4 regions of the Streptomyces sp. NPDC048461 genome follow, and region 2 is predicted to be linked to each of the others. Evidence: riboswitches for the same ligand, from Rfam matches in the RefSeq annotation. Region 2 holds a riboswitch; each other region holds the start of a gene.
The links. Region 2 has a riboswitch for cobalamin ahead of ACZ6S8_RS07815 (cobalamin biosynthesis protein). Riboswitches for the same ligand answer to the same signal wherever they lie in the genome.
Positions count from the first base shown of each region.

Region 1 (4,187 bases), on a different contig from region 2:
TCGAACCCCGTTCCGATCATGCAGGGGAGGGGCGTGACGACGTAGCCGTGCACCACAGGAGAAGCTCATGACCACATCCACCGGCCACGTGGCGGCGGCGGCCTCCGCCGCAGCGGTCATCCGGGACGAGCAGGGCCGCGTGCTCATCGTCAATCCCGTCCACAAGGAGCGCTGGAACCTCCCCGGCGGGCACATCGAGGAGGGCGAACTGCCCACCGCCGCCCTGCGCCGCGAGCTCCGTGAGGAGCTGGGCCTGGACCTGGAGATCGGCCGGCTCCTGGTCACCGCGTGGGTCACCCGGCCCGAGGGGTCCCAGGTCTTCTACGTCTTCGACGGCCTCCGGCTCGACGCGGAGCGGCAACGGGCCATCCGCCCGCAGGAGTCGGAGATCGGCGAGATCCGCTTCTGCCGGCCCGAGGACATCACCCCGAGCATGATCCCGCCGTTCGCCCTCGCCATCTGGCACCGGGCCCTCGCGGCGTACGAGGAGAAGCAGGTCGCCTACCTCGAACTCGCCCTGTAGCGCAGCGGGAGCGCCGCGACACCACCGGCACGCACAGGCTGCTCCGCTGCCTCGCCGATGCCCGGGCGGGGTGCAGCGGCCGTTGCTGCGGTCCGTTCCGGGAGCCGTGTGGGCGAGGGCACGCATGGCACGTGCCGCCGCCCCGCGCCCTACGGGAGGGGGTGCGGGGCGGCTGTGCCGTGCGGGTCAGTACACCAGCTTGTACGTCACGTCGTGGGGGATCGGCGACGGGGCGTCGTCCGGGAACAGCAGCCGGATGGTCGTGAAGCGCTCCACGCCGGGGCGGTCGGGCCACGGCTCCGGGTTGGCCAGTGTCACGGACACGGGATAGGAGAGGAAACGGCCGGCAGCGCAGTTCGGCCGGCATTCGTTCGCCATGTCGGTGCCGGTGGCCGTCGCGGTGTGGCGCCCCCACGTCTTCCAGTCGAGATCCACGAGGCGGTTGTTGCCGTCGCCGCAGGCCAGCAGGTACGTCTCGGGACGCACCTGGTCCTCGGAGAAGCAGTCCACGACCACGACCGGATCCGGTACGGGTGCGGCCCGGGTCTGCGTCTGCACGGCGGATGCCGGAACCGCCGCCGCCACGAGAGCCGCGGCAGCGCACAACAGGGTGGCCGTCCGCAGCCCGGACCGGGATGCGCGCCGGCCGTCTTGTGAAGCGTCCACGAGACCCTCCTCGCCGTCGTCCCGCCGTAGGCACGGGAACCCTGCCAGCTTCCCCCATCCGGGCGGAGCCCGCACCCGCTGGACCGGTGGCAGCGGGCCACGCCCGGAAAACGGGCCGCCCGGGGCCGGTGCGGGGCCGGTGCGGGGCCGGTGCGGGCCCGCCGTCGGCGGGCCCGCACGGGGTGGCTGTTAGAAGGAGGTCCAGGTGAAGGCGACCTTGTCGCCGGCCTTCAGCTTGAACTGGCAGCCGCCCACCGAGGTCGGGGTGCCGTTGACGGATATGTTCCAGTAGGCGCCGCCGCCGCCGCTGACCTGCTTGATGGTGTCGACGGAGAAGTCGTCGAACGACGCGTACCAGGTGCCGTCCCACGTGAAGTGCCGCTTGCGGGCGGCGTCGTCGAGCGCGGCGGTCGGGGTCGGCACGGCGGTCGGGTTGGCCGCGCCGTTCGTCCCGTCGCACGTGTGGGTACCACCGGTGGCGGTGGTGACGTCGTGGCCCTTCGTCTTGATCTTGCCCTTGAACAGCAGGCCGTTCGGTCCCTGGACGGTGAGGGACACCTTGACGGGGGCATTGGTGTTCGGCGTGGCCTTGGCCTGGGCGACGGCAGGAGCGCTGCCGAGGGCGAGACCGAGGGCCGCCGTGGTGATCAGGGCCTGGCGGATGGTGACACTGCGCATGGGAGCGCCTTCCTGGTGCGAACCGGGGTCCGGGGGCGCGGCACCCCGACCCGCCCGCGCGCGGACGCCCCCGTGAGCCGTCCGCGGAAGCGGACGGGGCGGGGCGGCGCGGCGGTGGTCCGGGGCTCCACGCCGTAGACCATGACGGGGCGAAGCGGTGCACGTGACGCGCGGGTTTTCCGACTCACGGCAGCGAGGCCGCACACGGTTGCAGGTCAGCGCCGGAGTCTCACCGGCTTCCCCCGGACGCGGACGCGTTCGGTACGCGCTCCGGGACGGTGCCCGGAGCAGCTGAATCATAGGGCAGCGCGATGGCGGAAATCCGGTGATCCCCACCACTGGCCGGTCATATCCAACGGCCTTGTGGGACAGCGGAGTTCAGGCGGTCTGCCGTGCGGCGGCGGGCTCGGAACCCTGGAGCGTGCAGGGGTGAAGCGAGGCTTGCCTCATGAGCCGACAGGCTCGACCGGCCGCGGCGGGTCAACGCGCCCGATCCTGAACCGGGTTCGGCGGAGGGCCACAGGTGGCTCGATCTGACGTGCCCATCGACAGGCCCCGGCGATCAGGTTAGCCTTCCCTAAGTTTCGCTCGGGCGTCGCTCCTTCGGCGTGCCCGCACTCGGCTCCCCACGCACGGCAATCCACTGCCCCCGCACGATTGGGAGTGACATGGCACAGGATCTTCCTGACGGCGCGCCAGTGATCCACGACCTCATCGGCATCGGCTTCGGTCCCTCGAACGTGGCCATGGCGATCGCACTCGGCGAACACAACGCAGGCGTCGGACGACAGGAGGCGATCACCGCCCACTTCTTCGAGCAGCAGCCGTGTTTCGGCTGGCACCGCGGCATGCTGATCGACGATGCGACCATGCAGGTGTCGTTCCTGAAGGACTTGGTGACGCTGCGGAACCCGTCGAGCGAGTACAGCTTCCTCTGCTACCTGCAGAGCAAGGGACGGCTGATCGACTTCGTCAACCACAAGAACCTGTTCCCGCTGCGCGTGGAGTTCCACGACTACTTCGAGTGGGCCGCGGCCAAGGTCGACGACATGGTGTCCTACGGACACGAAGTGGTCGCCGTGCGGCCCGTCGTGCGCGACGGCGTCATCGAGTACGTGGACGTCACCGCCCGCTCCGGCGAGGAACCGGTCACCCACCGGGCCCGCAACCTCGTCATCGGCACCGGCCTGCGGCCGCAGATGCCGGAGGGGGTCGACCGTACCGAGCGGATCTGGCACACCTCGGAGCTCCTGACCCGGGTGGAGGCCCTCAAGGGGAGCGATCCGTCCCGGTTCATCGTGGTCGGCGCCGGCCAGAGCGCCGCGGAGAACGTGGCGTTCCTGCACCGGACCTTCCCCGGGGCGGAGGTCTGCGCCGTCTTCTCCCGCTACGGATACAGCCCCGCCGACGACAGCGGCTTCGCGAACCGGATCTTCGACCCCGCAGCGGTGGACGCGTACTTCACCGCCCCCGAGGAGATCAAGCGCAAGCTGATCGACTACCACGCCAACACCAACTACTCGGTCGTGGACATCGACCTGATCGACGAGCTCTACCGCCAGGAGTACCGGGAGAAGGTGCTCGGCACCGAGCGGCTGCGCTTCCTCAGGGTGTCCCGGCTCACCGAGGTCCTGGAGGCCCCCGACAAGGTGCTGGCCACGGTCGAGTCCCTCGTCACGGGGGAGAAGGAGCCGCTGGAGGCCGACGTGCTGGTGTACGCGACCGGATACCGCTCCGCCGACGGGCTCGCGCTGCTCGGCGACGTGGCGCGCCACTGCCTCCGTGACGACGAGGGCCGCGTCCGCGTGGAGCGCGACTACCGCATCACGACGGACCCGGCGCTGCGCTGCGGCATCTACCTCCAGGGCGGCACCGAGCACACCCACGGCATCACCTCCTCGCTGCTGTCCAACACAGCAGTCCGGGTCGGCGAGATCCTCGACTCGATCGCGGGCCGGCGCCGCACCCCGGTCCCGGGCTCCCGCCGGGCCTCCGACGAGATCGGCTCCGCGCGGTAGGCCCCGGGGCGGCGCAGAGGCCCGAAGCCGTCGAGCAGGCGGGAGGAACCCCGGGGGGGGCGCGGTCAACTCCCGCGCCCCCCCGCGGGTGTCGGCCCCGGCGGCCGACGGGCGGCTCAGGCCGACGGGGCGGTCAGCACCCACAGTCGGTGGTCCCAGCCGATGTCACGGCAGTCACGGACCTCCAGCCCGGCCCGTTCGGCCAGACCCGTCACGCCCTGCGCCGAACGCAGCCCGGAGCCGAACGCCGCCGTGAGCCGCAGGTGTTGCAGCACCGCGTCGATGTCGTCCGGGTCGGCGGC
Region 1 is NZ_JBVJGW010000029.1:68,959-73,145, reverse strand. It holds gene ACZ6S8_RS33620 (NUDIX domain-containing protein) at 68-523, shown strand; gene ACZ6S8_RS33615 (hypothetical protein) at 710-1,189, opposite strand; gene ACZ6S8_RS33610 (DUF4430 domain-containing protein) at 1,379-1,867, opposite strand; cobalamin riboswitch at 2,020-2,140, opposite strand; gene ACZ6S8_RS33605 (lysine N(6)-hydroxylase/L-ornithine N(5)-oxygenase family protein) at 2,536-3,885, shown strand; gene ACZ6S8_RS33600 (siderophore-interacting protein) at 4,002-4,187, opposite strand, start outside.
Region 1: it holds a riboswitch for cobalamin, as region 2 does, so the genes downstream of both, ACZ6S8_RS33610 (DUF4430 domain-containing protein) here and ACZ6S8_RS07815 (cobalamin biosynthesis protein) in region 2, are expected to answer to the same signal.

Region 2 (4,187 bases):
CGCTGAGCCGGGGACCGCCGGGCAGGGGGCGCCCCGGTTCGGGACGCAGGGCGGCGTCGGCGGCGTAGCGGCCGGCCGCGACCGCGGCCGCGCCGGCGCCCAGGAGCGTGGTGGTGACGGCTGCTGCCGTCGCTGTGGCGGTACGCACCGCTCCAGTGTCGGCGCGCGGGCTCCGGCGGGCCACCGGAGACGAGCGCTCCGCGGAGGGAGCGGACCTCGGCCTGCGGGGACCGGAACCGGAGTGACCTACCTCTCCTTCGGGTGACGGGGCGGACTCCCGGGGCAGGCGGTCGTGTTGCCGGAGGGGAGCATTCACCCGGCTTTGACGTGCATTAATCGATATATCTACGGCAGAACCAGGACGAAGCTCCCGATCGCGTGGCGCACCAGTACACCGGTCCGCCCGTGCCAGTTCACCTTCCGTTCATCCAGGTTGCCTACGTTCGCCGAGCCACTGACGTCAAACAGAAGCCTGGGTAAATGGAGCACATAACGCTTCTCCTCGGGATCGTGATCATCACCGCTCTCGTGTTCGACTTCACGAACGGTTTTCACGACACGGCCAACGCGATGGCCACCACCATCTCGACCGGCGCCCTCAAGCCCAAGACGGCGGTGGCCATGTCCGCCGTACTCAACCTCGTCGGCGCGTTCATGTCCGTGGAGGTCGCCAAGACGATCTCCAAGGGCCTGGTCAACGAGGAAGGCATCCAGCCAGAGGTGATCTTCGCCGCCCTGGTCGGAGCCATCCTCTGGAACCTCGTCACCTGGCTGGTCGGCCTGCCCTCCAGTTCCTCCCACGCCCTGATGGGCGGCCTGATCGGCGCCGCGGTGGCCTCGGCCGGCATGGGTGCGGTCAACGGCAGCGTCGTCGTCACCAAGGTGCTCATCCCCGCGATCGCCGCCCCCCTGGTGGCCGGCCTGGCCGCGCTGCTGGCGGCGAAGCTCACCTACAAGCTCGGCAACAAGGTCGGTGAGAAGACCTCCGCGAAGGGCTACCGCGCCGGTCAGATCGCCTCGGCCGGCCTCGTCTCCCTCGCGCACGGCACCAACGACGCGCAGAAGACGATGGGCATCATCACGCTGGCGCTCATCGCCGGCAACGCGCTGCCCGCCGGTGCCAACCCGCCGGTCTGGGTCATCGTCTCCGCCGGCCTGGCCATCGCCATGGGCACCTACCTGGGCGGCTGGCGCATCATCCGCACCATGGGCAAGGGCCTGACCGACCTCCAGCCGCAGCAGGGCTTCGCCGCCCAGACCTCCGCGGCGAGCGTCATCCTGGCCTCCTCGACCCTCGGCTTCTCCCTCTCCACCACCCACGCGTGCTCCGGCGCGGTCATGGGTGCGGGGCTGGGACGCAAGGGCGGCGTGGTCCGCTGGTCCACCGCCAGCCGCATGTTCATCGCCTGGGGCCTGACCCTGCCGGCCGCCGCGCTGGTCGCCGCCGGAGCGGAGCTCGTCATGCGGACCGGCGACATCGGCATCGCCGCCGTCACGGTCTTCCTGGTCGGCTCCTGCTTCGCCATCTGGGTCATCTCCCGTCGCCAGGTCGTCGACCACCACAACGTCAACGAGGTGGAGCCGGCCGGTGTCGGTGTCGCCGGTGAGCCGGAGGCGGGTGTCGTGACCACGGCCATGGCCGCCGTCACCGTCCCGCCGACCACCGCCGCCGCGGCGGCCATGGCCGACGACGACCTCCGGGCCACCATCCCGGCCGCGACGACGACCCCGGCGGCTCCGGCCGCCGCGGTCTGACCGAGATCTGCAGAGGAACGGCAGTATGAAGATCGACTGGGAAGCACTCGGCTCCGTCTTCGGGGTCAGCCTCTCCGCCACCGTCGCCCTGGTGGCCCTCTTCACCCTGGGCCTGGTGGGCCTGTCCAAGCACGAGGCCGCCACCGAACAGGGCGGCAGCGCCACCCTGGCCCGGAGCGGGGCGTACGCCTGCTTCGCGCTCGTCACGGCGGCCGTGGCGTACGGGATCTACCTGATCGTCGCCTGAGACCTCGGGCGCGCGGGCTCCCTCCGGGTTCTCCCGGGGGGAGCTTTCGCATGACCGGCCCCGCGCCCGCCGCACGCCCGGCCCGCGCCGCCGCACGCCCCGCGCGGGCGGCGCCGTACTCCCGCCTGCGGCCCCGCCGCAGGTCAACGGCGAGTTGACGGGCCTTCGCGGTGCGTGGTGGACTGCCCGAGCCATTACGGCGGCATGGAGAGGAAGCCGGTGCGAATCCGGCGCGGTCCCGCCACTGTCACCGGGTCACTCCAGCGCGTGCGACCCGGGAGCCAGGAACTCTCGCCGCCGGTCACGTCGAACCAGGGCGCGGACCCTGAGTGAGGACATGCCTTCCACCATGCGTGCCGACCGCGTCTTCGCGTACGGCGCCGCGGCGGGCCTGATCGGCGACCGGATCCTCGGGGATCCGCGCCGCGGGCACCCCGTGGCCGCCTTCGGACGGGCCGCCGCCGCCGTCGAGCGCGCCCTGTGGCGCGACGACCGCGCCCGGGGCGCCCTGCACACCCTGATCTGCGCCGGGGGCGCGACCGCCGTCGGCCTGCTCGGCGCCCGCGCCGTGCGCTCCCGGCCCGCGGCCGCCCGCATCGCCCTGACCGCCGCCGCCACCTGGGCCGTCGTCGGCGGCACCTCGCTGGGCCGGGAGGCCCGCACCATCGGCGGGTCGCTGGCCGCCGGGGACGGCGATGCGGCCCGCAAGCGGCTGCCGCACCTGTGCGGGCGCGATCCGCAGGCCCTGGACGAGCAGCAGATGGCCCGGGCCGTCGTGGAGTCCGTCGCCGAGAACACCTCCGACGCCGTCGTCGGGGCCCTGGTGTGGGGCGCCGTGGCCGGGGTGCCCGGGCTGCTGGCCTTCCGCGCCGTGAACACCCTGGACGCGATGGTCGGCCACAGGTCCCCCCGCCACCTGCGCTACGGCTGGGCCTCCGCCCGGCTCGACGACGTGGCGGGCTGGCCGGGCGCCCGGCTGACCGCGCTCGCCGCCGTCGCCGCCGGCCCCGACCGGCGCGGGGCCCTGCGGGCCTGGCGCGCGGACGCCTCCCGGCACCCCAGCCCGAACGCCGGCCCCGTCGAGTCCTCCTTCGCGGGGGCGCTCGGCGTGCGCCTGGGCGGCACCCTGGCGTACGGCGGCCGCGTCGAGCACCGGGCCGTGCTGAACGGCGCGGCCGGACGGCCCGTCGAGGTCGCCGACATCGAGCGGGCGGTACGGCTGTCGCGGAACGTGACCTGGCTGGCGCTGGGGGCCTGCGTGGCCGCCCGGACGCTGGCCGGGCGCGCCTCCCGCGGCGCCTTCCCGCCCCGCATCCCCCGTACGAGGAAGGAGCGCCCGTGAGCGGCGCGCAGCGCGGCGGCGGACTGCTGGTCGCCGGTACGACGTCGGACGCGGGAAAGAGCGTGGTCACGGCGGGCATCTGCCGCTGGCTGGCCCGCACCGGCGTGAAGGTGGCGCCCTTCAAGGCGCAGAACATGTCGCTGAACTCCTTCGTCACCCGGGAGGGCGCCGAGATCGGGCGCGCCCAGGCGATGCAGGCACAGGCGGCCCGGGTGGAGCCGACCGCGCTGATGAACCCGGTGCTGCTCAAGCCCGGCAGCGACCAGAGCAGCCAGGTCGTGCTGCTGGGCAGGCCGGTGGGCGAGATGAGCGCCCGCGGGTTCTTCGGGACGGCCGGGGGCGCCGCCCCCGGGACGGCGCCGCAGGGCGGCCGGCGCGAGCAGCTGCTCGGCGTCGTCACGGACTGCCTGGAGCAGCTGCGGGGCAGCTACGACGCCGTGATCTGCGAGGGCGCGGGCAGCCCGGCCGAGATCAACCTGCGCCGGACCGACATCGTGAACATGGGCATCGCCCGGGCCGCGCGGTTCCCGGTGGTCGTGGTCGGGGACATCGACCGGGGCGGGGTCTTCGCGTCCTTCTTCGGGACGACGGCGCTGCTGTCCCCGGAGGACCAGTCGCTGATCGCGGGGTACCTGGTGAACAAGTTCCGCGGCGACGTGTCGCTGCTGGAGCCCGGCATGGAGATGCTCCGCGGCCTGACGGGCCGCGGGACGTACGGGGTGCTGCCGTTCCGGCACGGCCTCGGCATCGACGAGGAGGACGGGCTGCGGGTGTCCCTGCGGGGCGCCGTCCGCGAGTCCGTGGTGGCGCCGCCGGTGGGCGAGGACGTGCTGCGGGTCGCGG
Region 2 is NZ_JBVJGW010000003.1:493,760-497,946, reverse strand. It holds gene ACZ6S8_RS07830 (alpha/beta hydrolase) at 1-148, opposite strand, end outside; gene ACZ6S8_RS07825 (inorganic phosphate transporter) at 481-1,755, shown strand; gene ACZ6S8_RS07820 (hypothetical protein) at 1,781-2,002, shown strand; cobalamin riboswitch at 2,165-2,314, shown strand; gene ACZ6S8_RS07815 (cobalamin biosynthesis protein) at 2,352-3,344, shown strand; gene ACZ6S8_RS07810 (cobyric acid synthase) at 3,341-4,187, shown strand, end outside.

Region 3 (4,187 bases), on a different contig from region 2:
CCGGTGCGGGCCATGACGAGGTAGACGTCCGCGGCGCCCGCACCGGAGATGAACTGCTTGACCCCGGTGAGGAGGTAGCCGTCCGCGGTGCGTTCCGCGCGGGTGCTGAGGCCCGCGGCGTCGGATCCCGCGCCCGGTTCGGTCAGGCAGTAGCTCCCCAGCGTCCCGGCGGAGCACAGGCCGGGCAGCCAGCGCTCGCGCTGGCCGGGGTCGCCGTAGCGGTCGATCATCCAGGCGACCATGTTGTGGATGGAGAGGTATCCGGCGATGGAGGGGCAGCCGGTGGCCAGGGCCTCGAAGACGAGGACGCCGTCGGCACGGCCGAGGGCCGAACCGCCGTGTTCCTCCCGTACGTAGACGCCGCCGAGGCCGAGGCCGGCCGCCTTGCGGATGACGTCGACCGGGAAGTGCTTGTCCTGGTCCCACGCGACGGCGTACGGGGAGAGCTGCTCCTGGGCGAAGTCGAGGGTGACCTCGGCCAGCGCGAGCTGATCGGGTGTCAGGGTGGTGGTCACGGGCTCAGCCCATCGTGGGGATGGTGAAGCTCGCGCCCTCCTTGACCCCGGAGGGCCAGCGCGAGGTGACGGTCTTGGTGCGGGTGTAGAAGCGGATCGAGTCCGGTCCGTGCTGGTTGAGGTCGCCGAAGCCGGACCGCTTCCAGCCGCCGAAGGTGTGGTAGGCCACCGGGACCGGGATGGGCACGTTGACCCCGACCATGCCGGCGCCCACCCGGCGGGTGAAGTCCCGGGCGGTGTCGCCGTCCCGGGTGAAGATGGCGACGCCGTTGCCGTACGGGTGCTCGGTGGGGAGCCGCAGTGCCTCGGCGTAGTCCGCGGCCCGTACGACGGACAGCACCGGGCCGAAGATCTCCTCGCGGTAGATGCGCATGGACGGTGCGACGCGGTCGAAGAGGGTGGCGCCGGCGAAGAAGCCGTTCTCGTGTCCGGGGAGGGTGAACCCCCTTCCGTCGACGACGAGTTCGGCACCCTCGTTGACGCCGATGTCCACGTAGCGGCGGACCCGGTCCAGGGCGTCGCGGCTCACCAGGGGACCGAAGTCGGCTTCCGGATCGTCGGAACGGCCGATGCGCAGGGTGGCGATGCGCTCCTTCAGCCTCGCCACCAGGGCGTCGGCGGTCTCCTCTCCGACGGGCACGGCCACGGCGATGGCCATGCAGCGCTCGCCGGCCGAGCCGTATCCGGCGCCGATCAGCGCGTCCACGGCCTGGTCCAGGTCGGCGTCCGGCATCACGATCATGTGGTTCTTGGCGCCGCCGAAGCACTGGGCGCGCTTGCCGCGGGCGGCGGCGGTGGCGTAGATGTGCGCGGCGATCGGGGTCGATCCGACGAATCCGAGCGCTTGGACCCGGGGGTCGTCGAGGAGGGTGTCGACGGCTTCCTTGCCGCCGTTGACCACGTTGAGCACACCGGGCGGGAGTCCGGCCTCCAGGAAGAGTTCGGCCAGCCGCAGCGGTACGGAGGGGTCGCGCTCCGAGGGCTTGAGGATGAAGGCGTTGCCGCAGGCGATCGCCGGCGCGGCCTTCCACAGCGGGATCATCGCGGGGAAGTTGAACGGGGTGATGCCGGCGACGACGCCGAGGGGGACGCGCAGCGAGTGCACGTCGATTCCGCCTCCGGCGTTGTCGGTGAACTCCCCCTTGAGCAGGTGGGGAATGCCGGCGGCGAACTCGACGACTTCCAGGCCGCGTTGCAGGTCGCCGTGCGCGTCGGCGACGGTCTTCCCGTGTTCGGCCGACAACAGGCGGGCGAGGGCGTCACGTTCGCCCTCGACGAGCTGGAGGAACCGCAGCAGGACGCGGGCGCGGCGCTGCGGGTTCCACTCGGCCCATTCGAGCTGCGCGCTTGCCGCGTCGGCGATGGCCGCTTCGGTGTCGGCGCGTCCCGCGAGGGGGACGCGGGCCTGGACGGTGCCGGTGTTGGGGTCGTACACGTCGGCGAAGAGGCCGGAGGTTCCGGCGGTGTGCTTGCCGCCGATGAAATGGGTGAGTTCGCGGACCATGGGGTGCCTGCTCTCGTCAGGTGGGATCCGGGGATGGCACGGCGGGCCGGCGGCCGCACCGGGTGGGGTGCGCCGCGTGACGGGCCGGGGGACGGGCCGCCGCAAGGGCGGCCGAAGAGCCGGGTCGCGCGCCTCGGGGCGTGCCGGTGCGGTCCGCGGCTCACCGGGCCGTCGCCGGGCGGCGGGCCGGGTGTCGCGGGCCGGGCATGTCGTGAGGGGCGTGGCCCGGGGCGTCACTGGCGGATCGTTGCGGCCACGCGGACGCGGTACGTTCCGGAAGGTCTGCCCTACGAGCGCGCGGGGGTTGCCGCTCGCTCCGCCGGATCACCTGGGTCGTGGGTACGGACCGGTGCCATGCGTGTCTGCTCCATCCTCGTGGACAACACGGAACGTTCCGCGGCCGGTAACCTGACTCCCGGATCTCCGCGTGCCGCCCGTCCACCCGGCGCGTTCGCCGGTGGCGCGGGAGGGCAGCACGCTCCCCGGTCACAGTGGCGGGACCGTGCCGGATTCACACCGGCTTCCCTGCACCGCGGACCTTGTGCCCCGAACATATAGTTGGACGTCCTAGTAAGTCCAGCCCCTCCCCCGGGCGTCGTCCGGACGGCCCCGGGCCGTGTTCAGCCGCGCTCGGGCGCGACCGGGTACGGCACGAAGGTGCTGCTGTTCTCGTCCACGGCCAGCGCGCGGCCCAGCGGAGGCACCGCCCGCTGCGGGCAGTCGAGGCGTTCGCAGAGCCTGCAGCCCATCCCGATGGGGGTCGCGGCGGAGACGTTGTCGAGGTCGATGCCGTCGGAGTAGACCAGGCGCGGGGCGTGCCGGATCTCGCAGCCGAGGCCGATCGCGAAGGTCTTGCCGGGTTCGCCCCAGCCGCCGCGGTGGCGGGTGACGGCCCGCGCGGTCCACAGGTGGCGCTGCCCGTCCGGCATGGCGGCCACCTGGACGTGGATGCGGCCGGGCGCGGCGAAGGCCTCGTACACGTTCCACAGCGGGCAGGTGCCGCCGGCGCGGGAGAAGTGGAAGCCGGTGGCCGACTGCCGCTTGGACATGTTCCCGGCGCGGTCGACCCGGACGAAGGAGAAGGGGACCCCGCGCAGCCGGGGGCGCTGGAGGGTGCTCAGCCGGTGGCAGACGGTCTCGTAGCCCAGGCCGAACTGGTCGGTGAGCCGTTCGATGTCGTAGCGGAACTCCTCGGCCGCGGCGTGGAAGGCCGCGTACGGGAGGATCAGCGCGGCGGCGAAGTAGCTGGCGATGCCGATCCGGGCCAGGCCGTGCGCGGCGGATCCGGCGGAGAAGTCCTCGGCGGCCAGCCCGTCCAGTTCCGTGCCGTGTTCGAGGAGCGCGAGCTGCGTGGCCATCCGGAAGGCCTGCTGGCCGGGGCGCAGACGCCCTGACAGGTGCAGGACGCGCGCGGCGCCGTCGTAGTGGTGCAGCCGGTCGGAGTCGGCCGCCAGGCGGACGCCGTGCCGGTCCGCGAGGCGGCGGGCGAGCGCGCCGACGACGTCTCCGGGGCGGATGCCGATCTCGCGGGCCAGCCCTTCGGCGGCGAGGTCCGTGTCGTGCAGGTAGTTCTGCCGCCGGTAGAAGAACTCGCGGATCTCCTCGTGGGGGGAGCGCGGCGTTCCGGCTCCGCCCTCGCGGCCCTCGGCCGTCCCGGCGAGGCGTTCGGCCAGCAGCTGGCCGCGCCGCCCCAGGTCCAGCAGGACCGCGGCGACGGCGGGCATCCGGGTGGCGAGTTCGGCCAGGTCGGAGGCGGAGACGCGGGCCTCGGCCACTTCCCCGGCGAGGGCCTCGCGCAGGTCGGCGACGAGGCGGCTGGTGTCGCGCTCGGAGAAGAAGCCGGGGTCGACTCCGAACGCCTCGGTGAGGCGCAGCAGTACGGGCACGGTGAGCGGCCGGGAGTCGTGCTCCATCTGGTTGAGGTAGCTGGGCGAGATGGCCAGGACCCGGGCCAGGTCGGCCTGGGTCATCCGGCGCTCCTCGCGCAGCCGGCGCAGCCGGGCCCCCGCGTACGTCTTGCTCACCGGTCTCCTCCACGGTCGGACAGGACCGTCAGACTACGTGCGCCGCCCCCGCCGGGGAGCTTCGCAAGCTTGGCAGTTTCGGCTGGGAAGATTCGCAGACCTTGGCAGCCGTACCTCCTTGTTGGCACCCGGTGCCAGTGCCAG
Region 3 is NZ_JBVJGW010000029.1:975-5,161, forward strand. It holds gene ACZ6S8_RS33380 (acyl-CoA dehydrogenase family protein) at 1-515, opposite strand, end outside; gene ACZ6S8_RS33385 (CoA-acylating methylmalonate-semialdehyde dehydrogenase) at 520-2,019, opposite strand; cobalamin riboswitch at 2,401-2,569, opposite strand; gene ACZ6S8_RS33390 (short-chain fatty acyl-CoA regulator family protein) at 2,640-4,043, opposite strand.
Region 3: it holds a riboswitch for cobalamin, as region 2 does, so the genes downstream of both, ACZ6S8_RS33385 (CoA-acylating methylmalonate-semialdehyde dehydrogenase) here and ACZ6S8_RS07815 (cobalamin biosynthesis protein) in region 2, are expected to answer to the same signal.

Region 4 (4,187 bases), on a different contig from region 2:
GAGGGGGACATACAGGTGTGGCCGCGCTGGAAGGGCACCGAACCGCGGGTCTTCCTGGCCTTCAGCAACGGCGAGAAGAGCTGCGTGTTCTCCGCCCGCGCCAAGGACGTGCGCGGGCTGTGCCGCCGTCTGACCCAGCTGGTCCCGCGCGGCCTGGAGCACCGGCACTACGACCTCGACGCGGAGCTCGACGCGCTGCTGCCCGGCTGACGGCCCCGGAGCCGGGAGGAGCCCGCGGCCCCGGCCCGGGAACCGTCGCCGTCCCGCGGGTGTCCTTAGCGGTGACAGCACAGCCCCGTCTCCGGAGAATCGGGGGACGTCATGAACGACGTCTCGAACCACCCGCGTCCACGTCCGTCTCACCGCCTGCCGTCCCTTCGACGGCGCCGCCGGCAGCTCGTGGCCCTGGCCACCGGCGCGCTGCTCACCGCCGGCCTAGCCCTCGCCGCACCGGCCTCGGCCGCCCAGGCCGCCGCCCGCACCCAGACCCCACTCGTCGTCAACGCCCGCTGGGGCGGTCACTGCACGTACGACCGGCTCGTCATCGACCTCCAGGGGTACGTCCCCGGGGTCACCGTCACGCCCGTGCCGAAGCTGTACTACGACGGCTCGGGCAAGCCCGTCCCGCTGGCCGGGAAGTACTTCCTGGAAGTCCGCCTGAACCCCGCCGCCGGTCACGACGACGCGGGGCAGAACGTCTACCAGGGTCCGCGCCTGCAGAAGATCTACCTCAGCAAGCTCAAGGGCATCGCCCTGACCGGCGACTACGAGGGGTACGTGACCTTCGGCGCCGCCTTCGACACCGCACCCGCCTACTCCACCAGCGTCCTGCACTCGCCCGAGCGGCTGGTCCTGGACATCGCGCACCCGAACGTGTGCTGACCGGGGCGGGGGGGGGGGGGGGGGGGGGGGGGGGCGCCCGGGCGGGGGGGGGGGGGGGGGGGTGGTCCGGGGGGGGGGGGGGGGGTGGGTGGGGCGTGGGTCACCCCCTGGGCGGGGGGGGGGGGGGGGGGGGGGGGGGGGGGCCCCCCCCCCCCCCCCCCCCCCCGCCGCGTTCCTCAGCGGTGCTCGGGGTTGGGGAAGTCGAACCGGCAGCCCGCGTCCCACAGGGAGCGCTGGTTCCCGTGCGCCGGCATTCCGCCCGCCCGCTTGAGCAGGGCGGCCAGGTGCATCAGGTTCCAGGACATGAAGGCGGTGTTCCGGTTGGTGAAGTCGTTCTCGGGGCCGCCGGATCCCGGGTCCAGGTAGGAGGGGCCGGGTCCGGCCTCGCCGATCCAGCCCGCGTCGGCCTGCGGCGGGATCGCGTAGCCCAGGTGCTGGAGGCTGTAGAGGACGTTCATGGCGCAGTGCTTGACGCCGTCCTCGTTGCCGGTGATCAGCGCGCCGCCGACGCGCCCGTAGTACGCGTACTGCCCCTGCTCGTTCAGCAGGGACGAGCAGGCGTAGAGCCGCTCGATGACGCGCTTCATCACGGAGCTGTTGTCGCCGAGCCAGATCGGCCCGCACAGCACGAGGATGTCGGCGTCCATGATCCGGCTGTAGAGGACCGGCCACTGGTCGCTCTCCCAGCCGTGTTCGGTCATGTCCGGCCAGACGCCGGTCGCGATGTCGTGGTCGACGGCGCGGATGACCGAGGTCCGGGCACCGGCCGCCTCCATGACCGCGCGGCTCCTGCCGATCAGGCCGTCGGTGTTGCTGGTCTCGGGTGAGCGTTTGAGCGTGCAGTTCACGTAGACGGCGGTCAGGCCCGAGTAGTCGGGCGGGGTCGCGTTCTCCTCGTCGGCAGCCACGCACCCACCTTGTCCGGGCACCGTCCGGAGCGCCACCGCACCGCACCCGCGAGGGGCGGGTTGTGACCGGTCCGCGCGGCCGACTAGGGTCAGCGGGCCTTGGTGTTCGGGAAACCGGTGCGAAACCGGTGCGGCCCTCGCCACTGTGATCGGGAAGTCCGGCTCCACTCCTGCGGGAAGCCACTGGGCCCGCGCGGGAGACCGCTCGGCCCCGGGAAGGCGGAGCCCGGGCATCAGTACCCGTGAGCCAGGAGACCGGCCGAGGCGCGTCGTCCATCCACGAGGTGCTGGAGAGGTCTCCTTACTCATGCATATAGCCGAGGGGTTTCTGCCCCCCTTGCACGCGGTCGCCTGGGGCGCCGCGTCCGCTCCCTTTGTCGTACACGGTGTCCGCGCCCTGACCCGCGAGGTCAAGGCCAACCCGGAGAGCACGCTGCTGCTCGGTGCGGCCGGAGCGTTCACGTTCGTCCTGTCCGCCCTGAAGATCCCCTCGGTGACGGGCAGCTGCTCCCACCCCACCGGTACGGGGCTCGGAGCGATCCTCTTCCGGCCGCCGATCATGGCGGTGCTGGGGACGATCACCCTGCTGTTCCAGGCGCTGCTGCTGGCGCACGGCGGGCTCACCACCCTCGGCGCCAACGTCTTCTCGATGGCCATCGCCGGCCCGTGGGCCGGGTACGCCGTCTACCGCCTGCTGCGCGGAACCGGCGCCCCCCTGATGGTGGCCGTGTTCTTCGGCGCCTTCTTCGCCGACCTGGTCACCTACTGCGTGACCTCGGTCCAGCTGGCGCTGGCCTTCCCCGACCAGGCCACCGGGTTCACCGGCTCGCTCGTGAAGTTCGGTGAGATCTTCGCGCTGACCCAGATCCCGCTCGCGGTGAGCGAGGGCCTGCTGACCGTGCTCGTCGTCCGGCTGCTGATGCAGTCCAGCAAGTCGGACCTGGTCCGGCTCGGCGTCGCGAAGCTCACGTCCGGCAAGGCCAAGCAGGAGGCGACGGTCTGATGAGCCGGAACGCGAAGATCAACACCCTGCTGCTGCTCCTGGTCGCGGCGCTGGCCGTGCTCCCGCTGGCGCTGGGGCTGGGCGAGGGCAAGGAGGAGCCGTTCGCGGGCGCCGACGCGCAGGCGGAGACGGCCATCACCGAGCTGAAGCCGGACTACGAGCCCTGGTTCTCGCCCCTGTACGAGCCCCCGTCCGGGGAGATCGAGTCGGCGCTGTTCGCCCTGCAGGCGGCGCTCGGCGCGGGCGTGCTCGCGTACTACTTCGGCGTCCGCAAGGGGCGCCGCCAGGGCGCTGCCGCAGCGGGCGCCGCCGGCGCCGCGGCGCCCGACGCCACCGTGCAGTCGTAGGCGGTGCTGCCGATCGACGCGGCGGCGCACAGCAGCCGCTGGCGCCGCCGCCATCCGCTGGAGAAGGCGGTACTGGGAGTCGGCCTGACGGTCACGGCGGTGTGCCTGCCGCCGTGGCCCGGCGGACCGCTGGTGGCCGCGGCGACCCTCGCCCTGCTGCTGGGTCCCGCCGGGGTGGCGGGGCGGCAGCTGTGGCGGGCGTTCCGCATCCCGCTGGGCTTCTGCTTCACGGGGGCGCTGCCGCTGCTGTTCTCCGTGGGCGGCCCGGCGGGCTTCGTCGCGATGGCTCCCGACGGCCCCCGGCACGCGGGCGAACTGCTGCTGCGGACCTCGGCGGCCTCCCTCGGGGTGCTGCTGTTCGCCTTCACCACCCCGGTCTCGGACGTGCTGCCGCGCCTGGTCCGGGCCGGGGTGCCGGCCCCGGTCGTGGACGTGGCGCTGGTGATGTACCGGATCGGCTTCCTGCTCCTCGACTCCCTGGCCCGCGTCCGGCAGGCCCAGGCGGCCCGCCTCGGCACCGCCGGGCGGGCGGCCGCCTGGCGGTCGGTGGCCGGGCTCGCCGCGACCTCGTTCGTCCGGGCCTTCGACCGCGCGGCCCGGCTCCAGTCGGGCCTGGCCGGGCGCGGCTACGACGGCGCGCTGCGCGTGCTGGTGCCTCAGACGGCGCTGTCCCGGCGGTTCCTGGCCGGGACGGCCGCCCTGCTCGCCTCGCTGGTCGCCGTGACCCTCGTACTGAAGGAGCTGTACCTGTGAAGCCGCTGGTGGAACTGGCCGGCGCGGGCTACGCGTACGAGGACGGCCCCGAGGTGCTGTCCGGCGTGGACTTCGCGATCCCCGAGGGCCGCGCCCTGGTGCTGCTGGGCCGCAACGGCAGCGGCAAGACCACGCTGATGCGCCTGTTGAGCGGGGGCCTGCGGCCGGCGTCGGGCGCGCTGCTGCTGGACGGGGTGGAGGTGGCGCACGGCCGCGCCGGGCTGACCCGGCTGCGGACCTCGGTCCAGCTGGTGGTGCAGGATCCGGACGACCAGCTGTTCGCGGCCTCCGTCG
Region 4 is NZ_JBVJGW010000001.1:420,420-424,606, reverse strand. It holds gene ACZ6S8_RS01870 (SsgA family sporulation/cell division regulator) at 1-210, shown strand, start outside; gene ACZ6S8_RS01865 (AMIN-like domain-containing (lipo)protein) at 322-882, shown strand; gene ACZ6S8_RS01860 (flavodoxin family protein) at 1,059-1,790, opposite strand; cobalamin riboswitch at 1,874-2,068, shown strand; gene ACZ6S8_RS01855 (energy-coupling factor ABC transporter permease) at 2,098-2,793, shown strand; gene ACZ6S8_RS01850 (energy-coupling factor ABC transporter substrate-binding protein) at 2,793-3,140, shown strand; gene cbiQ (cobalt ECF transporter T component CbiQ) at 3,144-3,893, shown strand; gene ACZ6S8_RS01840 (ATP-binding cassette domain-containing protein) at 3,890-4,187, shown strand, end outside.
Region 4: it holds a riboswitch for cobalamin, as region 2 does, so the genes downstream of both, ACZ6S8_RS01855 (energy-coupling factor ABC transporter permease) here and ACZ6S8_RS07815 (cobalamin biosynthesis protein) in region 2, are expected to answer to the same signal.